4 regions of the Plantactinospora sonchi genome follow, and region 1 is predicted to be linked to each of the others. Evidence: riboswitches for the same ligand, from Rfam matches in the RefSeq annotation. Region 1 holds a riboswitch; each other region holds the start of a gene.
What was found. Region 1 has a riboswitch for S-adenosylmethionine ahead of V1633_RS11395 (ABC transporter substrate-binding protein). Riboswitches for the same ligand answer to the same signal wherever they lie in the genome.
Positions count from the first base shown of each region.

Region 2: linked by a shared signal. The riboswitch ahead of V1633_RS12250 (GNAT family N-acetyltransferase) and the one ahead of V1633_RS11395 (ABC transporter substrate-binding protein) in region 1 are both predicted to bind S-adenosylmethionine.
Region 3: linked by a shared signal. The riboswitch ahead of V1633_RS12195 (aminotransferase class V-fold PLP-dependent enzyme) and the one ahead of V1633_RS11395 (ABC transporter substrate-binding protein) in region 1 are both predicted to bind S-adenosylmethionine.
Region 4: linked by a shared signal. The riboswitch ahead of thrC (threonine synthase) and the one ahead of V1633_RS11395 (ABC transporter substrate-binding protein) in region 1 are both predicted to bind S-adenosylmethionine.

Region 1 covers NZ_JAZGQK010000008.1:11,700-15,904, reverse strand. The annotation lists gene hrpA (ATP-dependent RNA helicase HrpA) at 1-1,204, shown strand, start outside; SAM riboswitch class I at 1,339-1,431, shown strand; gene V1633_RS11395 (ABC transporter substrate-binding protein) at 1,726-2,646, shown strand; gene V1633_RS11390 (amino acid ABC transporter permease) at 2,770-3,564, shown strand; gene V1633_RS11385 (amino acid ABC transporter ATP-binding protein) at 3,551-4,205, shown strand, end outside.
Region 2 covers NZ_JAZGQK010000010.1:38,545-42,749, reverse strand. The annotation lists gene pstA (phosphate ABC transporter permease PstA) at 1-336, shown strand, start outside; gene pstB (phosphate ABC transporter ATP-binding protein PstB) at 358-1,134, shown strand; gene V1633_RS12255 (cytidine deaminase family protein) at 1,212-1,673, opposite strand; gene V1633_RS12250 (GNAT family N-acetyltransferase) at 1,757-2,320, opposite strand; SAM riboswitch class IV at 2,403-2,516, opposite strand; gene V1633_RS12245 (NUDIX hydrolase) at 2,735-3,586, opposite strand; gene V1633_RS12240 (Gfo/Idh/MocA family protein) at 3,673-4,205, shown strand, end outside.
Region 3 covers NZ_JAZGQK010000010.1:26,448-30,652, forward strand. The annotation lists gene V1633_RS12190 (FUSC family protein) at 1-290, shown strand, start outside; gene V1633_RS12195 (aminotransferase class V-fold PLP-dependent enzyme) at 431-1,834, opposite strand; SAM riboswitch class IV at 1,881-2,002, opposite strand; gene V1633_RS12200 (PrsW family intramembrane metalloprotease) at 2,071-3,576, shown strand; gene V1633_RS12205 (GroES family chaperonin) at 3,573-3,911, opposite strand; gene V1633_RS12210 (AI-2E family transporter) at 4,144-4,205, shown strand, end outside.
Region 4 covers NZ_JAZGQK010000010.1:4,682-8,886, reverse strand. The annotation lists gene V1633_RS12125 (GNAT family N-acetyltransferase) at 1-143, opposite strand, end outside; gene thrC (threonine synthase) at 580-1,875, opposite strand; SAM riboswitch class I at 1,888-2,022, opposite strand; gene V1633_RS12115 (S24/S26 family peptidase) at 2,240-3,109, opposite strand; gene V1633_RS12110 (response regulator) at 3,474-4,187, shown strand.

The DNA of each region.
Region 1 (4,205 bases):
ACTGGTGATCGCGCTGATCCGGTCGCTGCCGAAGGCCGTACGCCGGAACTTTGTCCCGGCGCCGGACTACGCGCGGGCGGTGCTGGCCGCGATCACACCGGGGCGGGAGCCACTGCTCGACGCGGTGACCCACCAGCTGCGTCGGCTGACCGGGGTGACCGTGCCCCGGGAGGCGTGGGACCTGGAGAAGCTGCCGGCACACCTGCGCCCCACCTTCCGGGTGGTCGACGACGACGGGCAGCGGACGGTCGCCGAGGGCAAGAGCCTGCCGGCGCTGCAACGGCAGCTGACCACCCAGGTACGGCAGATGGTCGCGGCCGCCGCGCCCGACGTGGAGCGGACCGGACTGCGGGAGTGGAGCATCGGCACCCTGCCCCGCTCGATAGAGCAGGTCCGGGGCGGCTACCTGGTGACGGCGTTTCCGGCGCTGGCGGACGAGGGCGAGACCGTCGCGGTACGGGTCTTCGAGACCGAGGGCGAGCAGCAGCGCCAGATGTGGGCCGGCACCCGGCGGCTGCTCCGGCTCAGCCTCGGCTCCCCGGCGAAGTTCCTGCAGGGACGGCTGAGCAACGAGGCCAAGCTGGCGCTCAGCCGCAACCCGCACCGCAACGTGCAGGACCTGCTCGACGACGCGGCCGACGCGGCGGTCGACAAGCTGGTCGCCGACGCCGGCGGGCCGGCCTGGGACGCCGAGGGCTTCGCCGCACTCCGTGACCGGGTCCGGGCGGACCTGATCGACACCACCTTCGCGGTGGTCGACCGGGTACGCCGGGTGCTGGCCGCCGCGTACACGGTCGAGCAGCGGCTGGGCCGGACCAACAGCCTGGCCCTGGTGTCCGCGCTCGCCGACATCCGGGCCCAGCTCTCCGGCCTGGTGCACCGGGGCTTCGTCACCCAGACCGGCTACGCCCGCCTCGGCGACCTGCCCCGCTACCTGACCGCGATCGAGCGACGCCTCGACCGGCTGCCACAGAATCCGGGGCGGGACCGGGAGCAGCAGGCCCGGATAGCCCAGGTCCAGAAGGAGTACCAGGAGATGTTGGCCGCCCTTCCCCCGGCACGCCAGGGCGAGGAGGCGGTCCGGGAGATCCGCTGGATGATCGAGGAACTGCGGGTCAACGTCTTCGCCCAGGCGCTCGGTACGCCGTACCCGATCTCCGAGCAGCGGATCTACCGGGCGATGGATCTGGTGGAGGGCCGCTGACCGGTGAGGAAGGGCCCCTTCTTATCGCTTTTGGTAGAGGAAGGGGCCCTTCCTCACACTTCTGCCGTGTCACGAGCGCCACAGCTGCCCCGATCAGGTGGAATGTCCGGGGGGCGGTTGAGTACGCTGACCGGCGACCATCCAGAGCGACTGAGAGACCTGGCTCGACGACGTCGCAGCAACCCCCCACCGGTGGGTGCGGGTGCTACCGCCAGGACCGATGGAGGAACCGAAGTGCGTGCCACCCACCCCGAGCGGACGAGCCGGCTGCACGTCACCTGGCACCGGTGGCGTCGACACGTCGACCTCTGCCGGACCAGCACCATGCTCTGTCGCGACCGCGACTGATCCGGTCCGCCACGGCGTCGCCGTCATGGCCCTGACCGACCACGACCGCCGGTCGGCGGATCTCCGACCGTCTTTCCCACCCCTCTGAGCCGGGCCGTGTCGCCGCCTGTGGCTGTTGTGCCACGGGTCGCGGCCGCACGCGTCCCGCCGGACATTTCATGGAGTTTCCGCACATGCGCAACAGTCCTCTGCTCACCCGCCTGTTCTCCGGTGTCGCCGCCGTCGCCCTGCTGGGTGCCGTCGCGGCCTGCGGCGGATCGTCGTCCGCAGACGCCGCCGACAACCCCTACGACCTGCTCCAGCCGGGCACCCTGCGGGTCGGCACGCTGACCGACGCCCCGCCGAACGTCTTCCTCAAGGACGGGAAGTTCACCGGCTTCGACAACGACCTGATGACCGCCGTGGCGGAGAAGCTGGGCCTGAAGGTCGAGTTCGTGGGCACCGAGTTCTCCGCGCTGCTCGCCCAGGTCAACAACCACAAGTACGACGTCGGCAGTTCGTCCATCACCATCACCGAGGCACGGAAGAAGACGGTCGACTTCACCAACGGGTACGACTTCGGCTACTTCGGACTCGACGTGCCGGCCGGCTCGCCGATCACCAGTTTCACCCAGCTCAAGGGCAAGCGGGTGGTCGTGGTCCAGGGCACCGTCCAGGACGACTACGCCACCAAGGAGGGGCTCGACCCGGTCCGGGTGCCGGACTACAACGGCGCGATCAACCAGCTCAAGGCGAAGACCGCCGACGCGTGGATCTCGCCCGCCGAGATCGGCGAGAAGTCCGCTCAGGACAGTGGCGGAAAGATCGTGCTGGCCGAGAAGCAGCTCAGCTCGGCGCCGACGGCGTTCGCCGTGGCCAAGGGGAACGATCCGCTGCGGGAGGCGCTGAACAAGGCACTCGACCAGGTGATCCAGGACGGCACCTGGACCCGGCTCCAGGAGCAGTACTACCCGGGACGGCCGGTGCCGGAGACTTTCAAGCCGGGCAGCGGCACCGTGACGTACCCGCCGGTGAAGGCGGGATCCGGCGCGACGCCGACCGCCCCGGCGGGCCAGGGCGCGTCCGCCAGCCCGACCGGTACGCCGGCAGCCTGACCGCCACCCCGCCGGTGGCCCCGACGCGCACCGGACGGCGGTCCGGTGGCGGAGACCGGGCCGCCGGCGGGGCGGACGGACGTGTGACGGAGAGCCGATGACGGACCAGAGACAGGTGAGGCGATGGAGACCCTGAGGACGTTGTGGGAGACGTTCTTCGACCTTGAGTCGATGCGCGAGGCACTGCCCGAGATGCTCACGGTCGGGCTGCGCAACACCCTCCTGCTGGCACTGGTCTCGGCCATCCTGGGGACCCTGTTCGGCATGCTGCTGGCCGTGGCGGGCCTGGCCCGGTCCCGTTGGCTGCGCTGGCCGGCGCGGATCTACACGGACGTGTTCCGGGGACTGCCGGCCGCCGTCACCATCCTGTTGATCGGGGTCGGGTTGGCACCCCTCGGGCTCGCCTGGTGGGGGCCCAACCCGTACCCGCTCGGCATCCTGGCGCTGTCGCTGATCGCGGCGGCGTACATCGGGGAGATCTTCCGGTCCGGCATCCAGAGCGTGGAGGCCAGCCAGCTGGAGGCGACCCGCGCCCTGGGTCTCTCGCACGCCGCCGCGATGCGCCTGGTGATCATCCCGCAGGGTGTGCGTCGGGTCCTGCCGGCCTGGGTCAACCAGCTGATCGCCCTGATCAAGGACTCCAGCCTGGTCTACTTCCTCGGCCTGGTGGCCAGTCAGCGGGATCTGTTCCGGATCGGCCAGGACTACGCCGCGAACACCGGCAACGAGTCGGCGCTGCTGCTCGCCGGCCTGTGCTACCTGGCCATCACGGTGCCGCTCACCCACCTGGTCAACTGGGTCGACCGGCGGCTGCGGGACGGCCGGGCCGGTGGACCGGATCCCGAGGATCCGCTGGCACTGGCCGGCGAGACCCCACTACCCACTTCGACGGAGGGAGCGTCCGATGTCCGGAGGTGACCGACACGGCGACGATCGTTCCGGTGCGGACATCGGCGCGATGACACTGACCACCGCGACCGGGGTGCCGTCCGCCCCGGCGACACCACCGGCCGGTCGGGCCTTCGAGTCGGTGAGTGTCGCCACCCGGGACGTGCACCTGGCCTTCGGACGCAACAAGGTGCTGCACGGTGTCGACCTGGACGTCGCGCGCGGCGACACCGCCTGTGTGATCGGGCCGTCCGGCTCCGGGAAGTCCACCCTGCTCCGGACGATCAACCGGCTGCTGGAGCCCGACCGCGGCGACGTCCTGCTGGACGGCGAGAGCGTGCTGACCCGTGACCCCGATGAGCTGCGCCAGCAGATCGGGATGGTGTTCCAGCAGTTCAACCTCTTTCCGCACATGACCGTGCTGCGCAACGTGACCCTCGCCCTCCGGCAGCTCAGAGGGCTGTCCCGGGACGAGGCGGACGAGGTGGCGCTGCGCCAGCTCGACCTGGTCGGCCTGCGTCACAAGGCGGACGTACGTCCGGGGCGGCTCTCCGGCGGTCAGCAGCAGCGGGTGGCGATCGCCCGGGCCCTGGCCATGTCGCCCCGGGTGATGCTCTTCGACGAGGCGACCTCGGCGCTCGACCCCGAACTGGTCAAGGGGGTGCTGTCGC
Region 2 (4,205 bases), on a different contig from region 1:
TACGCGCTGGGCATCCCGAAGTGGAAGACGATCCTGCGGATCGTCCTGCCGACCGCGCTGCCCGGCATCGTCACCGGCGTCATGCTGGCCGTCGCCCGGGCCGCCGGTGAGACCGCACCGGTGCTGCTGGTGGCCGGCGGCGGCGCGGCGATCAACTTCAACCCGTTCGAGAACAACCAGTCGTCACTGGCGCTCTTCGTCTACCAGCAGGCCGGGGACGCGTCGCGTTACGCCCCGGCCCGTGCCTGGGCGGCGGCGCTCACCCTTGTCGCCCTCGTGCTGGTCCTGACGATCGCGGCGAAACTGCTGGCCCGCCGCAACCGGTTCGGCCGCTGACCGGAGGAGGAAAAAATCATCATGGCCAAGCGCATCGAAGCGACCAACGTCACCGCCTACTACGGTGGTTTCAAAGCTATCGAGAACATCAACCTCACCGTCGAGCCGAAGACCGTCACCGCGCTGATCGGCCCCTCGGGCTGCGGCAAGTCGACCTTCCTGCGGTCCATCAACCGGATGCACGAGGTGCTGCCGGGGGCCCGGGTCGACGGTCGGCTCACCATCGACGACGAGGACATCTACGAGCGGGACGTGGACGTCACCGCGGTCCGCCGGATGATCGGCATGGTCTTCCAGCGGCCGAACCCGTTCCCGACCATGTCGATCTTCGACAACGTGGTCGCGGGGCTGCGGCTCAACGGCGTACGCAAGAAGTCGATCCTGGAGGAGGCGGCCGAGCGGGCACTGCGCTCGGCGAACCTCTGGGACGAGGTCAAGGACCGGCTCGGCAAGCCCGGCGCGGGCCTGTCCGGCGGTCAGCAGCAGCGGCTCTGCATCGCCCGGACCATCGCGGTCGAGCCGCAGGTCGTGCTGATGGACGAGCCCTGCTCGGCACTGGACCCGATCTCCACCCTGGCGATCGAGGACCTGATGTTCAAGCTGAAGGACCGCTACACGATCATCATCGTGACGCACAACATGCAGCAGGCGGCCCGGGTCTCGGACCGGACGGCGTTCTTCTCCATCGAGCGGACCGGCGACCCGGGCCGACTCATCGAGTACGACGACACCCAAAAGATCTTCAGCAACCCGAGCGTGAAGAAGACCGAGGACTACATCACCGGCCGCTTCGGCTGACCTGTCAGGAGGGGGCCCTTCCTATCGCTTTTTGTATAGGAAGGGCCCCCTCCTGACACCCGGGCCCAGCGCGCTGCTCAGCTGCCGGTGAGCTGGTCGATGTCGACCGGGGTGATGTCGACCGGGGCGGGCCAGTCGGTGCGGGGCAGCAGGTCGCGGAGCTTCGCGGACTCGGTCCGGCCGAGGACCACCTCCGCCTCCAGGTTGGCGGGGTCGATCTGGCGGATGAACTCCCGACACCGTCCGCACGGCGGAAGCACGTAGAGCGTTCCCGCCTCGTCGCGGTACACGGCGACGATCTTCGCGATCCGGTACTCGCCGGCGGTGACCATGGCGGCGATCGCCGCGTGCTCCGCACAGAAGCCGGTACCGGATCCGGTGTCGACGCAGACCCCGGAGTAGGCGTTGCCGTTCGTCGTGACCAGGGTCGACGCCACCTGGCCCATGCGTCGGCTCGACCCACCGTAGCCAGGCACGGAATGGGGTTTGAGGACCTGCTGGGCTGCGGTGATCAGCGCGTCGTGGCCGGGGGCGTCCATTTCGCGGAACCTACCAGAGCACGCCACCGCAAGATCCACTGAGCTTCGCGTACCGGCCTCGCCGCGCCGCAAGCAGACGCTGGTCAGCGACGTTCGGGGAGCGGGCACAGCGACGCGGCGTCGGCCCACACCATCCGCAGTTTGCGGGGCGTGCCGTTCAGCCGGGTGGGATCGCCACCGGGCGGCCCCACCGTGGCCGTCTCCACGTGGGTCGCGCCCCGCGCGGCGTAGAACGCCTGCGCCGCGGCGTTCTGCGCCAACACCCAGAGGTACAACCCGGTGCCGGTCGCCTGTTCGGTGACGGCCCGGGCGGCCCGGGCCAGCAGCCGGGTGCCGACGCCGGTGCGGTGTCGATCGGGTACGACGTGCAGGTTGTCGACGAGGCTCCCCCACCGTGGATCGTCGTCGAAGACGACGTGGACGAAGCCCACCAGCCGTTCCCCCTGCTCGGCGAGCAGTGTCCCGGTACCGCCCGACGCCGCCAGGCGGCCCGACCACACCACCCGGCGTTCGGCCTCGACGTCGCCGTCCAAATAAGAGTCGGCGTAGGCGCCCCGGTAGTGGCGACGCCAGCTGTCGGCGTGCAGCCCGGCGATCCGCGCGGCGTCGTCCGGCCCGGCGGCACGGAACCGCAGCGGCGCCGTCATGGGCACACTCCGATCCGCGCGCTTTTCCCAGCCGAGGACCCGGCCCTGTGGTGTGTGACGACGACTGACACGCGACCCTCCATTTCGCGGCTTGCCCGACACTGCGTGTCGAACCCGGTCCTCACCCGGAGCACCCCGCCCGCGAACGGAGGGTTGCCGGCCAGCAAGCCGGGGCTTCGCGCTGGCACTCATGACCTGTGCCGAGCACGGTAGCACGGGACACCGGCCGGGAGAGTCCCGGAAACGGGCTCGGCCGGCCGCGTGGGACCGCGCCGTCGTCGTGTACCACCGACAGCAGGCCGACGAGCTCGACCGGCGGCGGATCGAGCGCTACCGGGCCGAGGTGACCGGCAGAGGTGACCGGCAGAGGCGACCGGTTGAGACGACCGGCTGACGGATGCGCAGCCTGACCCGTCAGTCGACCAGGAAGTGGGCACCACCGTCGGGGGTGGACTCCAGCCGGGGCATCAGCGGCCGGGTCGGGTCCCGCCGGGCGGCGGCGGCCGGCAACCCGGCCAGGTCGACACAGTCCGCGATCTCCCTCAGCGTCGCCCGGGTCGGCGGCAGCATGGTCAGCTCCCCCGCGTCCGCCCTGGCCACCGCGTCGGCCGGCGACAGCCAGCGCGTCTGGTCGGCCTCGCCGGAGACGTCCCGGGTGAGCTGCCCCTCCGGCAGCAGGGCGACGAAGAAGTACGTGTCGAAGCGCCGCGCCTCGAACTCCGGCGTGACCCACCGGCTCCACGGCAGCAGCAGGTCGGAGCGGAGGGTGAGCCGGCAGTCCCGGAGCAGGTCGGCGAAGCTGGTCCGCCCGTCGACCAGTGCCTGCCGGCACCGCTCCCAGTCGTCACCGCTCACGTCGCCGAGCACCTCGTCCGGGTGCGGGCCGGCGAGCAGTACCCCGGCCTCCTCGAAGACCTCCCGGGCCGCCGCGCAGACCAGTGCCTGCGCCTCGGCCGGCGGCAGCCCGAGCCGGTCACCCCACTGTCGGGGCCCGGGGCCGGCCCAGTCCAGGTCGGCCGACGAGTCGGCCGGGTCGACGCTGCCGCCGGGGAAGGCGTACATGCCGCCGAAGGTCATCCGGGCGGCCCGGCGGATCAGGTAGACCTCGAAGCCGTCACCACCGGACGGGTCGGGCCGGAGCAGCGGTACGGTCGCCGCCCGTCGGGCCGGTGCCGGCGGCCGACCCTCGGCGTGGAACCGGCGGGCCCGTGCGACGAAGGACTCCTCGGCGGGAAAGATCAGTTTCCCGGCGCTGTGGTTCGGCATGCTGCGAGGGTAGTGCCGGGGGACGGGGGCCACGATCTTGCCCGGCCCGTCCGGTGCCGGCGACCGGCTCGGTTACCGTCCCACCCATGACACGTTGGGGCATCCTCGCCACCGGCAACATCGCCAGGACCTTTGTCGAAGATCTCCGCCTGCTGCCGGACGCGGAGGTGGTGGCGGTCGGCTCCCGTACGGCCGACACCGCCCACGCCTTCGCCGAGCGGCACGGCATCCCACAGGCGTACGGGTCGTGGCAGGAGCTGGCCGCCGACGACACCATCGACGTGGTGTACGTCGCCACCCCGCACGCCGCCCACCACGACGCGGCGATGACCTGTCTCGCCGCCGGCCGGGCGGTGCTGGTGGAGAAGCCGATCACCCTCGACCTGGCCGGTGCCCGGGAGCTGATCGACACCGCCCGGGCGAACAACCGCTTCCTGATGGAGGCGATGTGGATGCGGTGCAATCCGGTCGTACGTCGGGTCAGGGAGCTGATCGACGACGGCGCGATCGGCGAGGTGACGACCGTGCAGGCGGACTTCGGCGTGGCCGGCCCGTTCCCGCCGGAACACCGGATGCGGGCCCGGGCGCTCGGCGGCGGTGCGCTGCTGGACCTGGGGGT
Region 3 (4,205 bases), on a different contig from region 1:
TCAAGATGCTCCGCCGGGATCTCGGGATCGGCATCCAGCCGGAGGCCGCGCGGGAGCAGGCTCTGCAGGCGATCGGGCAGGCCGGCCGGGCGTACGACGAGGGGGTCGGGTTCTCCGGCAGCGTGGTGATCGCGCAGGTCCGGACCACCGGCAGCGACCTGCTCCGGGCGACCGGAATCGAGCGGACCGAGGCGAACCGGCTGGTGCGGCTGGCGGCCGGCGGACACGCCGGAGACGCCGCCCAGGCCGCTGCCGATGCGGCCCGGTCGGGCGGTCAGCGGCGCAGTTGACCGTCCGACCAGCCTCGGGGCGATTCCCGCCTGTCCGGCCGGCTCACGACGCCGTCCGCCCGGATGCCCGGTTGAGGGCACCGATCCGGGACGCCGGCCGGCCGGCTCAGGGCGCCGATCCGGGATGCCGGCCGTTCGGCTCAGTTCGCGTCGGTGAGGGTGGCCAGGGCGGCGAGCAGGTGATCGACGTGCCGGCGGGTGGTGCCCAGGCCGATACTGGCCCGCAGCGCGGTGGCCGGCAGGTCGGCCCGCCCGTTCCGGCTGGCCGCCTCGGCGAGCAGTCGCCGGGCCAGCGGGTGGGCACAGAACAACCCGTCCCGGAGCCCGATCTGCCACCGTTGGGCGAGTTCCGCCGCGACCTCGGCCGAGTCCCGGCCGGCGACCACGAACGACACGATGCCGACCCGGGGCGCCTCGGCGGCGAAGGTACGAAGTTCGCACACCTCCGGCAGCGCGGCGAGCCCGGCCCGCAGGTGGGCGAGGAGCGCCTGCTCGTGGAGGTGCAGCGCGGTCCGGTCCGCGGCCTCCAGCGCCTGGCAGACGGCGGCCAGCGCGACCGCGCCGAGCAGGTTCGGGGTGCCCGCCTCGTGTCGGGCCGGCCCGGTCGTCCACCGTACGTCGTGGGTGGCCGCCCCGACCGCCAGCGTGGCCCCGCCACCGGCCAGGTACGGCGGAGCCGCGTCCAGCCAGTCGGACCGCCCGGCCAGTACGCCGATCCCGAACGGCGCGTACAACTTGTGTCCGGAGACCGCCACGTAGTCCACGTCCAGAGCGGCGAGGTCGACCGGGGCGTGCGGGGCGAGTTGGGCAGCGTCCAGGGCGATCCGCGCGCCGTACCGGTGGGCGACCAGGGCCAGTTCCGCCACCGGCCAGACCTCCCCGGTGACGTTGCTGGCCCCGGTCACCGCGACCAGGATCGGTACCGCCTCGGTGGCGCCCCGGCGCAGTTCCCGGAGGGCGGCGTCGAGTGACCGGACGGCCGTGGCGGGCGACCCGGGTACCGGCAACCGGACCGCGCCGGCCGGCCACGGCAGCAGGTTCGCGTGGTGCTCGCCGCCGAAGGTGACCACCCGGGTGCCGGCCGGCAGGGCGCGGGCCAGCAGGTTCAGCGCGTCGGTGGTGTTGCGGGTGAAGATGACGTGGTCGTCCGCGCGGACGCCGAGGAAGTCGCCGACCCGTTCCCGGGAACGCTCGTAGGCGAGGGTGCTGCGTCGGGACAGCGCTCCGGCGCCCCGGTGCACGCTGCCGTACCAGGGCAGCAGTTCGGCGACCGCGTCGGCGGCGGCCCGGGCGCACGGCGCGGTGGCGGCGTAGTCGAGGTTGATCTGGCCCGGCACGCCGAGCACGTCGAGCGGCCCGGCGGCCGCCGCCGTACTGCCGGCAGCCAGCGCCGCGACGGTGCTGTCGGTGGCCAGCGCCGCCGCCGCCGTGCTGTCGGCCGGCGCGTCCGCGGGCCGGCCGGGGGCCGTCACCGCTGCAACGGGGTCCGGTGCCAGGTCGGCGGGCGCGGTACGGCGGGCAGGGGGTGCGACAGTGGTGCTCATCGGGATACCTCCGGCAGTCCAGGGACCCCGGAGCGGGATGGGTCGGGGCCCGCGCTTGCCTGGCGCGGCTGTGCGACCAGGCCCGGTCATCACCCGGGGCACCCCACCGCGAACCTCGACGAGGGTTGCCGGCCAGCAAGCCGGGGCTGAACGCTGGCACTCGTGACCTGCCGCCGAGCATAGCCGGACGGGAACTGGCACGACCAGGCGCTTCCGAATGTGACTACGCTGACGTCATGGTCGACACCCCGCCGCCCGGTGCGCCGACATCCGCGCCACCACCGGTTCCGCCGGCAGCGTTCCCGCCGGCACCGCCCGGCGGACTGCCGGTGGTCCGGGTCCGGTCGCGGTCCGGGCTGGGCTGGCGCCGCATCCTGGTCCTGGTCGGGGTGATCCTGCTGATCGCCGGCTGCGCGGTGGCGATGCTGCTCACCCTCGGCGAGCGGCTCGGCTACACCGCCCTGGCGGTCGGGCTGGTCGCGGCGATCGTGCCGGTGCCGGTCCTGGTCGCCTGTTTCCTCTGGCTCGACCGGTACGAGCCGGAGCCGGTCAAGTACCTCGTCTTCTGCTTCGGTTGGGGCGCGGCGGTGTCGACGTACGCCTCGCTGAACGTGAACGGGTTCGCGGCGGACCTGTTCCACTCCGCCGGTCTGTCGGATTCGCTGGTGGCGGTGCTGGTCGCACCGTTCATCGAGGAGCTGACCAAGGCGCTGGGCCCGATCCTGCTGCTGCTCTTCCGGCGTCGGGAGTGGTCCGGCATCACCGACGGAATCGTCTACTGTGGCATGTCGGCGATCGGGTTCGCGATGGTGGAGAACATCCTCTACCTCGGCGGACTCGGTTACGCCGAGGGCGCCAGCCAGTACGGGCCGGCCACCGGCACGATGAACCTCTTCGCGGTCTTCATCTCCCGGGTCCTGATCAGCGGTTTCGCCCACCCGCTCTTCACCGCGATGACCGGGGTCGGGCTGGGCATCGCGGCCCGCTCGGCCGACCGGGCGGTACGGATCACCGCCCCGCTGGCCGGTCTGCTGCTGGCGATGATCCTGCACGGCACCTGGAACCTGGCACCCACCCTCGTCGAGCAGACCGGTCAGCCGCTGATCATGCTCTACAGCTACATCAGCCTGATGGTGCCGATCTTCCTGGGCATGGTCGGGCTGGCCATCTGGCTGCGTGGCTGGGAGGGCCGGCTCACCGAGCGACGGCTGCCCGACTACGTACGCACGGGTTGGTTGACGCCGCCGGAGGTCGCCGCGATGAGCAGCCTCGGCCGGCGGCACGCGGCCCGGCAGTGGGCCCGCCGGGTGGCCGGCCCGGACGGCCTGCGGGCGATGCGCGCGTTCCAGTACGCCGCCACCCGGTTGGCGCTGCTGCGGGACGGGATGGTGCGAGGGCTGGACGCCAAGCCGGCGGCGTTGGCCCGTTCGGTGGCCGAGGAGCGGCGCCTGCTCGACGAGTTGCAGGCGGCTCGGCAGGTCTTCGTCGGGCGGGATCCGCAGGCGCCGCCCGGGTTCTGGGACGGGGCCCGCTACCACCTGACGTTCCCGGACGGGACCAGGCGGACCGTGGAGGCGCCGAGCGAGCCGGTGGTGCCGATCCCCGTGGTGCTGGTGCCGGCCGGCCATCCGCCGGCCTTCGGCGGCTACGGCCCACCGGCGCCGTACGGGACGGGCGGGCCGTCGGCGCCGCCGGGGGGCAGCCCGCCCTACCCGCCGTACCGGCCACCCGGGGGTTTCTAGAGGTAGAGGCCGGTGGAGTCGTTCTCGACCCGCTGGGCGGCCACCGCGTGCACGTCGCGTTCGCGGAGCAGGACGTACTCCCGGCCGTGCAGTTCCACCTCGGAGCGGTCGTCCGGGTCGAAGAGCACCCGGTCGCCGGAGACGATGGATCGGACGTTCGGACCGACACCCACCGCGGTCGCCCAGGCCAGGCGGCGCCCCATCGAGGCGGTCGCCGGGATGACGATGCCGGCGGTCGAGCGCCGTTCACCCTCACCGCCCTCGGTACGCACCAGCACCCGGTCGTGCAGCAGGCGGATGGGCAGCCCGTTGTCGTTGTTCACGTCGGCGGTCACGTCGCAAAACGGTACCGTGCCCCGCCGTCGCGTCGACCTGCGCCTCCTCGGCCCCCGCCGCCCGCCCCGACCTGGTCAGCCGGCCGGGCCCGTCGACCGTGTCGCGCCCGTTGACCGTGCCCCGGCTCACCCGCACGCCGGTCACCCGTGCCGGGCGGGTCATGCGCGCCGAGCCGGGCTGTACCGGTCCGGCTACGGTAGGGAGGCCAAGCTTCCACAGCGGGAGGTGCGGATGAGTTCTCACAGCCGGGAGGTGCGCTTGAGCCGCTTCGAGCAGCTACGGGCGAGAATCCG
Region 4 (4,205 bases), on a different contig from region 1:
TTCCGGAGTCCGCCGACAAAACGCTGACGACAGTACGGCGCCGCGTCCGGCTGCTCAGCCGCCCAGACCTCGGCGTGGATCCCGTACGCCTGCTCGACGGCGGCGTCGTCGCCCGGATCGAAGGCGGTGACCACGATGTCCATGACCCCGAGGGTGCCGAAGCGGCGGCGAAAACGCGACCGATTATCCCCGTTGCCCGGGCGGGCGGATCGTCGTTGAACACGGGACCGGCGACTGCACCCGGATCGACGGGGTATGCCGGTCGATCGCCGACGTCAGCCGGCTGAAGAAGATTTGGTCGGGAGGGACGCCCGCACAACGCCTCCGGCGCTGGGTCGTAAGAGCTTTGAAAGTCTACGGCGAAGCGCCCTCCCGCACGGAGCATCTTGCGTCCTGCAGATGCAATCGTCAAGCCCCCGTCGGGGTGTTTTCGTCACCCGTGGCAAAACAGCAGCTACGCACCGCATCCATGACGGACGGACGGACCCGGTCCGGGGCGACCGAACGGATCTCACCTGCAAGTTGCACGTGCATCTGCTCGGTCGCCACGCGAACACATGGCGCAAGTTTTTTGGAAAATCAGCCCAGCAGGCCGGCGTCGCGCACCGCGCGCAGCGACGGCTTGACCCGGTACGTCGGCCCGACCTGGCCGGCCACCGCGTCGAGGGTCTTGAGCCCTTCGCCGGTGTTGTAGACGACGGTCTCCGCGTCGGGGTCGAGTCGACCGTTCTCCACCAGCTTCCTGAGTACCGCGACGGTGACCCCGCCGGCCGTCTCGGCGAAGACCCCGGTGGTCCGGGCCAGCAGCCTGATCCCGTCCCTGATCTCGTCGTCGTCGACGTACTCCATCCAGCCGCCGGTACGGCGTACCGCCTCCAGGGCGTAGAGGCCGGCTGCCGGGTCGCCGATGTTGAGCGACTTCGCGATGCCGGTCGGCCGGACCGGGATGATCTCGTCGGTGTCGGCGTGCAGTGCGGCGGCGATCGGGTTGCAGCCGGCCGACTGGGCGCCGAACACCTTCCAGCCGTTCGCCGGCGCCTCGACCAGTCCGATCTCGACCAGCTCGCTGAACGCCTTGTCAATCTTGGTGAGCAGCTCGCCGCTGGCCATCGGGATCACCACCTGCGCCGGGATCCGCCAGCCGAGCTGCTCGGCGACCTCGTACCCGAGGGTCTTGGAACCCTCCGCGTAGTACGGCCGGACGTTGACGTTGACGAACGCGGTGTCCTCGAACTCGTCGGTCTCGACCAGTTCGCCGCAGAGCCGGTTGACGTCGTCGTACGAGCCGTCGATCGCGACCAGGTCACCGCCGTAGACCGCGGTGGTGATCACCTTGCCCTGCTCCAGGTCACCGGGGATGAAGACGATGGAGGGTACGCCGGCCCGGGCGGCGTGCGCGGCGACCGAGTTCGCCAGGTTGCCGGTCGACGCGCAGGCGAACCGGGTGAAGCCGAGCCCCCGGGCGGCGGTCAACGCCACCGACACCACCCGGTCCTTGAACGAGTGGGTGGGGTTGCCACTGTCGTCCTTGACCCAGAGCGGTGCCCGGATGCCCAGCTCGGCGGCGAGGCCGGCGGCCGGCACCAGCGGAGTCATGCCGGGGTCGAGGGTGACCCGGGTGCTCGGGTCCTGACCCGTCGGCAGCAGGGCGGCGTACCGCCAGAGGTTGTCCGGACCGGACTCGATCTGCGCGCGGGTGACCCGGGCCAGCAGGGCCGGGTCGTAGCCGACCTCCAGCGGGCCGAAACACTCGTAACAGGCGTGCTGCGCGACGAGCGGGTACTCGGTGCCACAGCCGCGACAGACGAGGACACGGGCCGGGTTCGGGGCCACCGGGGAGGTCTGGGTGTGGGTCGCGTCGATGATCGACGTCATGGCGAGGCCGTCCTCTCATCTTTCCCTGCGCCGCACGGCGCGGCGGGGACGGAATTGGCACCTGCCTCGCGAGGCCTCGTCATCGAGACAGCGAAGTGGTTGCCGGGGCGTCAACGGGCCGTATCCCTCAGCCCCTCTGGATGAGGTATGAAGTTGTCCGCACAGTCTACGGGTCCGCCCGGCCCTGTGTCCCGGGGCACGTTGACCCTGTGAGCTAGATCCCGGTCGTCATCGGGCGGCGGCGGTCACCGACCCGACGACACCGCCGGGCGTCCTCCGGACCCGGCAGCGGCCCGCCCGAGGGCACGCCGAACTCCGGCCCGGACCGCCACCGCAGCGGCGTACGGCCCGACCGTGGAAACGGTCAGCGGGCACCGACCGGTACGGCCACCCGCGCACCGGCAGCCGCCGCCAACGCGTACGGCACACCGACGCCGAACGCGGCGAGTACCGCCCGGACCGCCACCGGCGCCGGGATGTCGCACAGCGGCGGGCCGACCCGCAGGTGGTGTCGTACCGCGTCGGGCGGGAGGACGGGCCCGGGTCGGGCGGAAGGCGACGGGAGGCCGTACCCGCAGCCGAGCACGATGTCGAGCCGTGCCGGGGGACGCGGTTCCGGCTCCACCAGTCCGGTCCGCAGCCCCGCCACCCCGCGTACCGCCGTGGCGGAGATGCCGATGGTCGTACCGGGCAGGGCGTGGACGGCGCGGGCCAACCGGTCCGGGTCGAGCGTCCCGCCCGCCAGGTGGCGTACCCGGAGCACCCCGTCGACAACCCCGGTCTCCGGCGCCGGGTGGTCACGTTCGTCGACCGACCTGGCCGCCGCGCCGGCGAGCCACAGGGTGACACCACGCGGCGGTGCCACCGGCCGCCGGCCGCCCCAGCCCTTGAGACCGCCGGACAATCCGCGCGGCGGCTCGTCCGGAACCCCGGACACCCGCCCGACCAGGGCGTGGCGGGGCACCGGCGGGTCGTACAACGGGAGGTTGTCCCCGGCGGTGAGCAACCGGTCGCCGAGGTGCGCGACCAGACGGCGCACGGCGAGGTTCCGCTCGTACTCGAAGGCGACCACGTCGCCCGGGCGCAGTTCGTCCCAGTTGGCCGTCTCGACCAGCACCACGCCGGCCGGCAGCGCCGGCAGCATGCTGGTGCCGGTGACCGGCACCCGGGCCGGCCGGCCGGCGGCCACCGCCGCGCGGACCAGCTCCACGAAGCCGGCCGGGGCCGCGTTCACCGGGTGCCTCCCCGCGTCGCTCCGCCGGGCGGACGACCCGTCGACCCGGCCGGTTCGACCCGTACGTCTCGTTCGATCACGTCCCGCTCCCGCTCGTCGCCGTCGGCGAGCCCGTCGGCGCGTTCGGCCGAGCGGCCCGGTGCCGTCCGGTCACCCACCGGACCGGCCCCGGACCCGGCCGAGCGGGCAGGGCGGTCCCGCACAGGTGTCCCGGGCTTTGCGGCGATGGTCACGTATCGTGGCGATTCGGGGCCAGAGTGCAGAAGTGCTGTCTTGACGGTGCACAACCGCCGGTCTACGATCCGGGTCCCGCCATCCATCGATCCCGACGTCGCGATCGCCGCCGAGGGTGAGGTGCCAGGGAGTGTCGTTGATCTCCGTCTCGGTCGTCGACGACGACCGGATGCTGCTGGACGGCGTCGCCGCCTGGCTCGAATCCGCACCCGACCTGCGGCTCAACTGCGCGGCTCCGACCGTCGACCGACTGCTCGCCGCCGAGCGGCAACCCGCCGACGTGGTGGTACTGGATCTGCTCCTGGCGGACGGTTCGGCACCCGTCGACAACGTCCACCGACTCGTCTCGACCGGTCGGGCGGTACTGGTGGTGAGCGTCGTACCGCACGTGGTGCACGGGGTCGACGTGATGCGGGCCGGGGCGTCCGGATACCTGACCAAGGACCACGACCTGCCGACGCTCGCCGACGCGATCCGTACCGTCGCCCGGGGCGAGATCGCGCACTCCCCCGAACTCGCCTTCGCCTGGTCGTCCGACACCCGTCCGGACCGGCCCCGGCTCGCCCCGCAGGAGCGGGCGGTGCTCGTCGCGTACGCGTCGGGGATGACCCTGACCGCGGCGGCGCGCAAGGTCGGCATCCAGCCCGCCACCGCGCGGCGTTACCTGGACCGGGTGAAGGCGAAGTACCACGACGTGGGCCGGCCGACGTACACCAAACTGGACCTCGCCGACCGGGTACGCGAGGACGGGCTGCGCTGGTCCGGGCCAGGCGGGTCGGGGCCGGACGGGCCTGGGTCGGGCGGGTCGGGGGCAGGATCACCCACTCTGGGCGGTCAGACGTGATCCCGTCGCGGGCGTTCC